DNA from 2 places in the Paenibacillus polymyxa M1 genome. Region 1 is predicted to be linked to the other one. Evidence: riboswitches for the same ligand, from Rfam matches in the RefSeq annotation. Region 1 holds a riboswitch; the other holds the start of a gene.
The links. Region 1 has a riboswitch for FMN ahead of ribE (riboflavin synthase). Riboswitches for the same ligand answer to the same signal wherever they lie in the genome.
Positions count from the first base shown of each region.

Region 1 (5,597 bases):
CATGCATCAGCTTGGAGAACAGCAACCGTCCTCCAGTCCCCACCATCTCTAACGCCCCGATAACTTGCCGGATACGGTCCTTGACTGAAATTTCGTCCCGATGAACACGGGTTACCGTCGTACGTCGTTCAGCTTTGCGCAATGCACGCTGAAAGGCCGCGACCAAATCACTTGCATGCAGCCCATGCACCGGATTCGCGGGTTCGGTTGGCAAGAATGCGCTCAAATCTTCCGGCTCCTTGCCATAAATCAGACTCCGTTCCCACTCACGTTCACTCAGGTGGCGAGCAATCCCTTTGTATTTGCGATACTCCACCAGCTTGCGAACCAGTTCCTCGCGTGGATCATAGTCCTCTTCTTCATAATAATCCAAATCGTCATATTCCATCACAGGTGGCTTGGGAAGCAACAATTTACTCTTAATGGATAAGAGCGTCGCCGCCATCACTAGAAACTCGCTTGTAATGTCCAGCTCCAGCTCCTGCATACTGTGCAAAAAAGCCATGTACTGATCAGTAATATCGCTAATCGGGATATCCTGAATGTCAATCTCGGCTTTATCAATCAGATGCAACAGTAGATCCAGCGGACCCTCGAATGTTTCCAGCTTGTAATTTACGACTGTCAATGTGCTTCCCCCTGCCTTACTCCAATCATCATTCAACAATACCTTTCCCCATTAGCACTTATGCTCTACGTTATCAATCCCTCTTTCTGTAGTATATACGTCATCGCCTTGCTTAACAATCCAATCCCTTTTCCACTTTGCAGTTTATGCCGTTCTTTCAGCCATTTATATCATTAGAACTGCTTACCGAGATTGGCCATTTCAATCGCAGCCAGCGCAGAATCCCAACCTTTATTACCAGCCTTCGTACCTGCTCGTTCAATAGCCTGCTCAATATTTTCCGTAGTCACTACACCAAAAATAATGGGGACACCCGTTTTCAGACTGCTTGCCGCCACACCCTTGGCCACTTCATTGCAGACGATATCATAGTGTGAAGTAGAGCCACGGATAACCGTGCCAAGCGTAATGACGGCATCATATTTTCCGCTTGCAGCCATTTTTTGTGCAATAAGTGAGATTTCAAATGCACCCGGCACCCATGCTACATCAATTTCATCTTCCTGTGCACCATGTCGTTGAAGTGCGTCAAGCGCACCACTTAACAGTTTGCTTGTAATAAACTCATTAAATCTGCCCACCACAATACCATACTTTAAACCACTTGATACAAGATTACCTTCCAGAAAACGTGCCATGCTTATCAACCTCTCTTTTTTTGAATTATTTACAATGACAAACGACGACGGTATTCAATTAAATGTTGAATGCTAATCAGCTTCAATTGATGTCGCTTGGCGATCACGGCCAAATCAGGCAAGCGGGCCATTGAGCCATCTTCCTTTATAATTTCGCAAATGACCCCGGCGGGCTTGAAGCCGCTGAGTCGGGCCAGATCGACAGCCGCTTCAGTATGACCAGCGCGTTGCAAGACCCCACCATCGCGAGCAATTAGCGGGAACATGTGACCAGGTTTGCGGAAATCGCTGCCCGTGATTGCTTCGTCGGCTAAGGCGCGAACAGTCAAAGAGCGCTCGGCCGCTGAAATCCCCGTTGTTGTCTTCATATGATCTACCGATACCGTAAAGGCGGTACCGTGAAAATCTGTGTTTTGCTCTACCATAGGATGCAATTCCAATGCCTCGGCTCTGTGCTGTGTGATCGGCACGCAGACCAACCCGCGACCTTCTGTAATCATGAAGTTGATGACCTCAGGCGATGCTTTTTCAGCCAAAGCGATAAAGTCGCCTTCATTTTCCCGCTGTTCATCATCCACTACAATAACGACTTTGCCGTTCTTTAAATCCTCCAATGCTTCTTCGATGGAATCCAATCGAATCTCTTCGTCATGGTGCAACTCGCCCTGCTCCATGATGTTTGTCGTCGCACTTGTTTGGATGCCTCTATCCATAACCCTCTCCTCCTTATGTCTTAAGTCACGAATGCTCCTGAACCAAATTTTCTATCATTCTGTATCAAGCAAAGCCGTGTTTCGCCAAATAGTCCAAACTAAGAGGAGCTTGATCTGCTCTCTCCATCGGTACTGAACCTCTGTAATGTAAAAGCTGCTCCACATATTTGCCCAATATGTCGCATTCAATATTCACAGTGTCTCCCTCACGTTTGGCTTGTAAGGCCGTTTCGGCTAAGGTGTGGGGGATGATGGATACGGCAAAGCTATCTCTCGTACGCTGCGCGACTGTGAGGCTGATACCATCAATTGTAATTGACCCTTTGAGGAGAACATATTTGAATAATGCTTGATCAGAAGGCTCAACTTCGAACACAACCGCATTCTGGTCTGATGTCACTCCGCGAATCGTACCCGTTCCGTCTACATGTCCCTGTACGATATGTCCTCCGAACCTTCCATTCGCCGCCATCGCCCGCTCCAGGTTGACTCGGCTGCCGGATCTGAGTTCCCTTAGATTACTGCTGCGAAAAGTCTCTGGCATCACATCAACCTTAAAATCTTTAGTACCAATCTGTATTGCCGTCAGGCAAACCCCATTTACCGAGACACTATCGCCGATTTTCAAATCGCCCAATACCACAGAACCCGAAATCCCCAGCACCATCGCTTCACCGCTCTTAGAAATACTTTGAATGCGACCCACTTCCTCGACCAATCCGGTAAACATGCTTTCACTCCTTTCCACTACATTTCAGTTTATCCCTAATTCATCTGCTGTAAGCGCAAATAACCCCCAGTCAGGATTCAATCCGTCATGGGGGTGATGAGAGTCACGTATGTAGTATACAAGCGCAGTTCATGTATGTCTTAAAATGACATGAAATCATAGGTTTGCCAAAAGAAAGCATGATCGAAGATACAGCAATTACGCTCAGAACGTTATCAAAAAGAAAGCTAAAAAAAGCTATCGTCTGATGCTGTCCTACAACGAAATAAGCCGTACGTACTTTTAAGTATGCTAAAAATTGGCACATGCCACGTCATGCACATGCGCTTCGTATCCTTCTCCCATCCAGACTATACTGTCGGTCCCGGAATTACACCAGGTCCACCTTCTGCTGATTGTTCAGCATCCGGGTCACGGACTAAGCCATGCTGTGTTCACAGAAGCGATTCACAAACATGTCATCACCGCCGGTGGGGAGTTTCGCCCCGCCCCGAAGGATCTTGCTCTTATTTAATTGAATTAACATTAAACTTGTTACGTATATTAGCACCGACTTCAAAAAAAAGCAAGTTATCTAATAGAAGCTCCTGCTTTGGTTTTGACATATTGGCTGGAGAGTTCTTCAAACCAGGATTTATCATTCATATGAAGTGCCAGATCAATCAGATCGGCCAGTTCGTCGACTCCAAGCTGTGTATCATGGTCAAAGGTAATAACGGCCGAAGCGACAGGTCCTCGCTCTCCCTCAGAACATGCTTCATAATCCAGTCGTACATCCACATGTCCATCAATAAACTCGCATTTTAGAAAATAAATAATTTCACACATTAAAATAGGGCGCACTTGTGTTTCTAACACGCAATCCATCACCTTGGCAGAATAATGCTGGTTCGTCAGCGTGAATTTGTGTTCAGTTGCCGCCAGCGATGCCCGTCCAAAATCATCCGTAAACTTGAGTTCCACTGGCGTGATGTTCATAACCTTGGGGATTTGCTTCTTTATAATTTCAATTATTTCAACTGTATTCAGCTTAATCATTACCTGCACCTCATTGCATCTTAAAATTCAGAAGAAAACTTTATAACATGCCTTCTATAGGCCTCCACTCCTATATCGGAAATCATTACCTGTTTTTTTATGCCTCAATCCATAAACGCAAAAAAAGATTCCTTGCGCAGCAAGCGCAAGGAATCTCAATCGAACTGGTGCCGAAACAGCGGCTAACAATGTTACACGATTATTATGCAAAAAACAGAATTATAACTCCGAAATTTCATGTTTCTTTTTCAGGATAGTCCAGCGACGCTCAATCTCCTGCTCAAAGGTAGCCAGCGTTGCTTCCTCTTTGAGAAGATGCTTCGTTTTACCCATTAATTTCAGCCATTCTGCGGCTGGAATCCGTTTTCCCTTGTCTTCCGGATTGTACGTAATCGTCGTGCTTCCCTGTTCGATTTCGTACAAAGGAAAGAAGCAAGACTCAACTGCGGCGCCTACGATGCTAGTACCCAGTCTGTCTTCGGATTTCCAGTTGAGCGGGCAGGCACACAGAATTTTACCATATGCCGTACCCACGTTGTTGGCATACCATTGAGCCTTGGCCGCTTTGCGCAGCATATCCTGCGGATGGCTTTCGGCTGCGGTAAAAGCATACGGGATGTTACAGGCGGCCATGATTTGTACGGTATCCTTATGATGCCCTTGCTTCCCTTTTTGCATTTTCCCTACACCCGATGTACTGGTCATATGCCCCATTGGAGTGGAGTACGATTGCTGCGAACCTGTATTCATGTACCCCTCGTTGTCATATTCCAGCATAATCAGTTTATGGTTACGCAGAGCCGCACCAATTGCAGAACCCATACCGATATCCATCCCGCCGTCACCACTGATCATGATAAAGGTTGGATCATCGGATATCTCAATTTCATTACGTCGCTTCATCTCCATGTAAGCTTCCAGCGCACCTGAAAGGGTAGCGGCCCCGTTTTGAAAAAGATTGTGGATCATCGGTTGCTTGTGTGATGTATATGGATACCCTGTCGTCACCACATAAACGCAGCCAGTCTGGAATAGTACGACAATATCGCCTTCAATTCCTTTAAAAAATAGCTCAAGCGCAGACAAGGCTCCACAACCAGGACAAGCCCCATGCCCTGGTGTAAGACGGCGTGGTTTGGTTGTCAACGAACGCAGAGGTGGTACCTTGACTTTGAGCTTCCCAGTCGCCTCGTCCGGCGTAACCTGAATCAGCCCCGTACGGTATGCATTGCCACGTGGTGGCTGCATGACTTGCGGCATCACCTTGTCTGGAGAGCCTGGATTAACCCCGTAATAATCAAAAGGCTTCTCCGCGCGTCCAGCCTCTGCCGCCTGAATCGCAAGCTGGAAGAAGGCCTCTGCATCTTCCGCATAAAAGTCCTTACCACCCAAGCCAAAGATACGGCTTAACACGATGGTTTGGTTCAACGGGTCCTCTTGCAACGCCGCCTTGATTTCATGCGTCAAATTACCACCATCTGACCCGTACGAATCTGCACGTTCACCCACCAACAGCGCCTTGACATGGCGCAATGCCTCCCGCAGTTGTGCAGCTGGGAATGGCCGGATGATATTCGGACGAATCACACCGGCTTTAATGCCGCGCGTGCGGAGTTGATCTGCCACATCCTTGGCCGATTCAGCCGCCGAATTCAGCAAAAATACCGCAACCTCAGCATCCTCCATATGATACAGATCCAAAATCGGATATTCCCGACCGGATAAAGCGGCATATTCTGCTGCTACCTGCTCATATACTCCTTCTGAAAGCTTCAACGCTTCGGACAGTTGAACGTGATTATTCGTCAGATCATCGCCGTTCATATGCGCACCCACAGTGACAGGATGAT
Region 1 covers NC_017542.1:3,451,537-3,457,133, forward strand. Annotated here, with positions in the region: gene PPM_RS15540 (segregation and condensation protein A) at 1-628, opposite strand, end outside; gene ribE (6,7-dimethyl-8-ribityllumazine synthase) at 802-1,266, opposite strand; gene ribB (3,4-dihydroxy-2-butanone-4-phosphate synthase) at 1,296-1,979, opposite strand; gene ribE (riboflavin synthase) at 2,044-2,709, opposite strand; FMN riboswitch at 3,039-3,211, opposite strand; gene PPM_RS15560 (IDEAL domain-containing protein) at 3,280-3,747, opposite strand; gene PPM_RS15565 (thiamine pyrophosphate-dependent enzyme) at 3,967-5,597, opposite strand, start outside.

Region 2 (5,597 bases), 2.0 Mb from region 1:
TCGGCGCTGGTTGCTGCATTTTCTGCGGATTCCATAACCGTTTCCGCTACGTGTTGTACGGACTCCGTCGTTTGTTCTGTGCTTTCCTTGATTACCAGAGAAGAGGAAGCAAGCCGTGAGGACGTTTGGTTGACCTCGGAGACCATCGTATGCAAGGAATGTGTCATCTGGTCAAAATTCTGTGCCAGCTCGCCGAACTCGTCCTTTCTAGATATATTAACACGTTCGGTCAGATTTCCATCACGGACGATCCGTGTTCCTGCTTGCAGCTTCTTGAGAGGGATCAGGAATGAGCGGATCATTAGCACTATGATGATCGCAGCGGCCAGTATGGAAATAACAATTACAATCAGGCTTTGCCTCAGAATCGGTTGGGCTGCATCACTGTAATCCTCCAGATCCGATAATGCAACAATATTCCATCCAGTGAGAGGGTCCTTAAGTGTAAAGGCCAGCACATCCCGATTCATAAATTTAATTTGCGACACGGAAGGAGTATCATTTTCTCCGGTTGCCGCCACTTTGGGAAGTCCCTCCATAGTGTCAGCCGGTTTTTTGCCAGTCTTGTCAAAGGCTGTTCCAGCTCCAGATACAACCTTATGATCAGAATCAACAATGATGAGTCCTCCGCGTTCGCCTATCTTAACAGACTGCAGACTGTCCCCCATCTTGTCCAGATTCAAAGCCAATGCAACAGCCCCTTCACCGTTCTTCAGCGTTGCCGATACATTAACTACTAGGTTCCCTGTCGTAACGCTGGCAACTGGAACACCGACAAATATGTTGCCCTTATGTAGCATCGCATTTTTGTACCATTTTCTCTCCCTAGGATCATAATCAGCCTCCTTTTTTAGCGGAGAACGGATATATTCTCCTTTCGCATTGCCAAGGAGCGCGGCATCTAACTCAGGATGAGCTTTGACGATGGCATCCAATTTTTTCTGAAGGGCTTCTTGATCGGAACCAATGGAATCAGCTTGGATTTCACTGGTAAGGACGTCCACGTCCTTCATGATCGGGGATACATACTGATTGACATTGCTTTGGATCAGATACAGATTCGTGTATACGGAATTAGCCATTTGCTGACTGAGCTGTGTCGTAGCCCCCTGATAAGAAAAGTATCCAATAAGTAAGCTCGGAATCAATAACACAGCCAAAAAAGAAATGATTAATTTTGTCCTCATTAAATAAAATTGCTTGAGAAACCTGTTCCACCACGGAACTGTTTGTTTTTCTTTAGTCATGTTTTTTCTCCTCTGTGTCTGATGGTCACTACATTGTTTTATTCGACAGAAATCGACTGATTTTATAGATGTAATCTTAAAAAATAATGAATCAAGGCATGTTTTAGGTACATTTTTTAAAAAATAGTTCTTAAGGGCTAATCACGGTATGAATATGCATACATAAAAAGCCAAATCAGAGATGCAAAAGCACCTTCATGATTTGGCTTGAGGCTTGAGGTGAGTATAAAGCAAATGGATCTGTTAATTTTTTTGCTGACGAGAAATCATAAAGAGTGTAACCCAGATAAGCATAAAACCAGTTAGTTGCGCTACGGTAACGATTTGTTGGAAAGCGATCCAGTTAATCACAACACCTACCATAGGAAAGCTCAATTCTGCCATCGTAGCATAAGAAGCTTTGGTTGTACTTAAGCCTTTGTAATACAGTAATAAGCTGAGAAGACCCGGAAGCAATGCCTGCAGCAGCAAGTTGATAATTACAGCTGCGCCCGCCCATGTACCTGTAGGCATATTCCACGGAGCATGCTCCACAGAGGTGAGAACAATGAGCAGAGGGAGCGCCACCATGAAGCGAAGGGAGGTTACCGTTTCATATTTCATCGAACGGAGCAAGTAGCTGCCCATAACGGTCGAACCGCCCCACAGAATCGCTGCACCCAGTGCAAGCAGACTACCAACTTGAACAAAATCATGAACATGTCCAAAGGGAAGCGACCAACCGAAGGTCAGAAGATACGTCCCGAACAGAGCGATGACAATTAATATTCCAAAATGACGCGGTAACATTTCTTTCAATATCACGCGGGCCAGAATAATAGCAACCAAAGGTTGAAGCTTCTGAAGTAAAAGTACGGCATTCAGATCACCGTTGCTGAGTGCCATGGTGAAAATCACACTGGCCAGTGCCGAGCCACCCCATGAGACAAACAAAATAGCGAAAACCTGACGAAATCGTATCGTTTTAAGCTCCTCGCGATGCTTCCACAGCATCGGCGTCAGAGCGATAAAGAGTAGCGCATGCTCCATCAGTACGATTTGTGCTGAGGTAAATGATTTTAACAAAATAATACGAAACAGCGGGTCTGCGCCCCACAAGGCCGCTCCAATCGCGACTAGCCAAAAACCGCTTTTCATGTGGGAGCTACGATCAAAATCCTTGGATGTTAGTACAGTTGATGATTGACTCATACTTATTTAGCTCCTTGCGAATACAGGACCGGTGGCACAAAAACCCCCGTCCATGGCGAAGGCCATGCAAGACGGGGGTTGATCAAATAAACTTGCCGTTTGATGCAAGTTAAATGAAGTCACTGCACAACCATAATGCAGTATTCATCGACTTTGCGGCATGTTCATATTTCGATCTTCTTCCATCCGGACTTTACCGTCGGCTTTGGCATCTCACCAAATCAGTCCGTATCCTGTTGCCGGATACAGAGTCGCGGGCTTAGCTCCATGAGCCATACCGCCGGTTGGGAATCTCACCCTACCCCGAAGATCCTTATTCCGTTTTTTAATTTCTCCTATAGGATATACCTGTTTTGGAATGAAGTCCAGTGAAAAATGTGTGTATATCAAGCAAGGATTTTCATCTTTTTATGAAAGCGTTCTATGTTTAATCCTTATTACTAGGCAATATCCTTATACTCAATGCGCCGAATTGCCGCATAAGCCACAAGTATTCCCAGCACAGAGAAGCTGATTTGCACGGGGGCAATGGAGCTAAGGGTAGCACCGTTATTATTGGAGAAAAGCAATGCTACAATCAGAATCGAGGTCACAATGGTCGTGGGTACAGAGTATCTTCGCATTCCCATATACAGCGGAACCAATCCCATAAAACTGGCGGCAACGGCATTGATTAGCGTGCGCGCTGATTGCTCGGCTAGTATGGAAAGAGTGAGCTTATCCGGTACAATTATGACAAACTGGTTGAGCAAATGGATCGCAGCCGTAATGATGATTTCCGAGATTACAATAGACAAGAATGTAAACAGCAGCACAATCAAGAGCTTGGCGATCATTAGCTTTTGACGATGAATCGGATACATGAACAAGATTGTAATCGATTTGGATTTAAATTCTCCTACGATAAAACGGCACAGTAGAACGGAGGCAAATACAATAAACGTTGCCCTCACCATATTGTCCATAAGATCGAGAAGCTGAGCGTACTGTGTAAATTCGGGTACTCCTTCATTTTGGCTGTCCAGTGCAATAGTACTGAGCAACCCTAGAATGCAAGCGTTGGCGATCAGTGCTGAACGGATATAACCCACCAGATGAAGCTTTTTCATCTCCAACTGTATCAATTTAAGCATGGTGATCCCCTCCATGTAACAGACGTAAAAAGTAGTCTTCCAGCGTACTGCTTTTCTGATGAATGGAATCGACCTCTACATCATTTAAAATGAGCGTTTTCGTAATTTGCTTCTGCGGTACACTAAGATCGTAAATACGTATACTCTGTTCATTGAGCACCCTTATATTATTCAGACTCAGTTGATGGGAGAGGATGTAGGCTGCTTTTTTACAATCGTTGGTCGTAAATTCGATATATTCCGTATTGGTATCCCGTACCTGTTCCATCGAAACTTCCTCAATCAGCCGTCCGTGATTAATCACGCCTATTGTATCCGCAATCTGCTCAATTTCCGCTAATAAATGACTGGACACGAGCAGCGTCATCCCATATTCCTTGCATAGCATATGGAATAACTGCCGAATTTCCTTGATTCCCACCGGGTCCAGACCGTTAATCGGTTCATCTAAAATGAGTAACTCAGGCTTGGTCGCAATGGCTCGGGCAATCCCGAGACGCTGCTTCATTCCGAGTGAAAAGTCTTTTACCGGCTTGTCATCTGCATTCCGCAAATTCACTAATTCCAGTGCATCCCGGACAGCCTGCTTATTATAATAGCCCATGTATTCACAATGAAGTTCGAGATTTTGCTGAGCTGTCAGCCTTTCATAAAAAATCGGATATTCAATAATCGAACCCATCCGTCCGAGCAGATGATAAGACTGTGGCGTTAGCTTTTCACCGAACAATTCAATCTCGCCCAAGGTCGGCTTGAGCAGGTTGGTAATCATTTTCATCACCGTCGTTTTGCCCGCTCCATTGGGACCGAGAAAGCCATAGGTTTCCCCCTTGCGCACATTCATACTGACCCCTGCTACAATTTCATTGCCCTTCATGGCTTTGGTCAGCTGATGTGTACGTAATATGTAAGTCATGGGTGTTCTCCCTTCGTGTGCTGTTGATAATTCAAGAATAAAGGGCGAAATGTTCATTTTTCTTTCGTAATCCTTACAAATTTATTAAGTTGAGCAGTTCGCTTAATAGTTGATCTTCTTCAAGGTAAAAGAGAAGACGGTCTGCTCATAAGGCTTGCTGGTCAATTGCATCTCTCCATTCATGCATTCAACCAGGCGCTTGGCAATCGTAAGGCCCAGTCCACTGCCCTGTACCGCCTTATTACGGGAATCCTCAAGTGTGTACATGCGTTCAAAAACCTTATCCTGCTCGGGCTCCTGTATGCCTTTTCCACGATCCCACACCTCTATACGCACCGTATCCTGCTGTTCTGACAGAGTCAGGCCTAGCGTTCGACCCTCTGCCCCGTAGCGAATGGCATTCGAAATCAGATTGCTCAGCACCCGCCCAATGGCTCCTTCGTTCCCCAAGGCATAAATGGGATGCTCCGGGATGTCAATATGTACCGTAAAACCCTGAGCCGTTAGCAGATCATAAAACTCCAAAATGCTGCGTCTGCATAGTTCTCCTATCTCCAGTCGGGTCAGTTGAATGTCAGTATCGTTAGCTTCCAGCTTCGCCAAACTAAAAAAACTTCCGATCAACTCAATTGCTTCGCTTGTCTTTTGATGAATTCTGGATAGCAGCTTTATACGTTCTTCTGGCGAAATATCTGGATCGCCATCCAGCATCTCGGCATAACCAAGCACAACGGTAAGCGGGGTCTTGAGATCGTGAGAAATATTTGAAATCATTTTGCGCATAGCGATTTGGCTCCGGTTGTAATCGGCTGATACCCTCAAATTTAAGTCTAGTAGCCGGTTGATCTCCGTCATGAGTCGCTGCAGTTCAACGTTACCTGTGACATATAGCAGTTTTTCTGCATGATTCACGGTCACGATCCGCTCTAGGGCGATTCGGATATCCTTTATTTTGCGCTTATAGGCTACACGTTCCCGCCAAAGCCATAGGATAACGACGGACATTATGAGGACGACAATCCATTCAAAAATAGTTTCGATGATCATATCAGCCATTCTCCCATTTGTAGCCGATGCCCCACAGCGTTTTAATATGGACAGGGTGAGAGG
Region 2 covers NC_017542.1:1,439,605-1,445,201, forward strand. Annotated here, with positions in the region: gene PPM_RS06225 (methyl-accepting chemotaxis protein) at 1-1,247, opposite strand, end outside; gene PPM_RS06230 (DMT family transporter) at 1,491-2,438, opposite strand; FMN riboswitch at 2,609-2,753, opposite strand; gene PPM_RS06235 (ABC transporter permease) at 2,879-3,571, opposite strand; gene PPM_RS06240 (ABC transporter ATP-binding protein) at 3,564-4,487, opposite strand; gene PPM_RS06245 (sensor histidine kinase) at 4,590-5,534, opposite strand; gene PPM_RS06250 (response regulator transcription factor) at 5,536-5,597, opposite strand, start outside.
Region 2: another riboswitch for FMN. It lies ahead of PPM_RS06230 (DMT family transporter); the one in region 1 lies ahead of ribE (riboflavin synthase).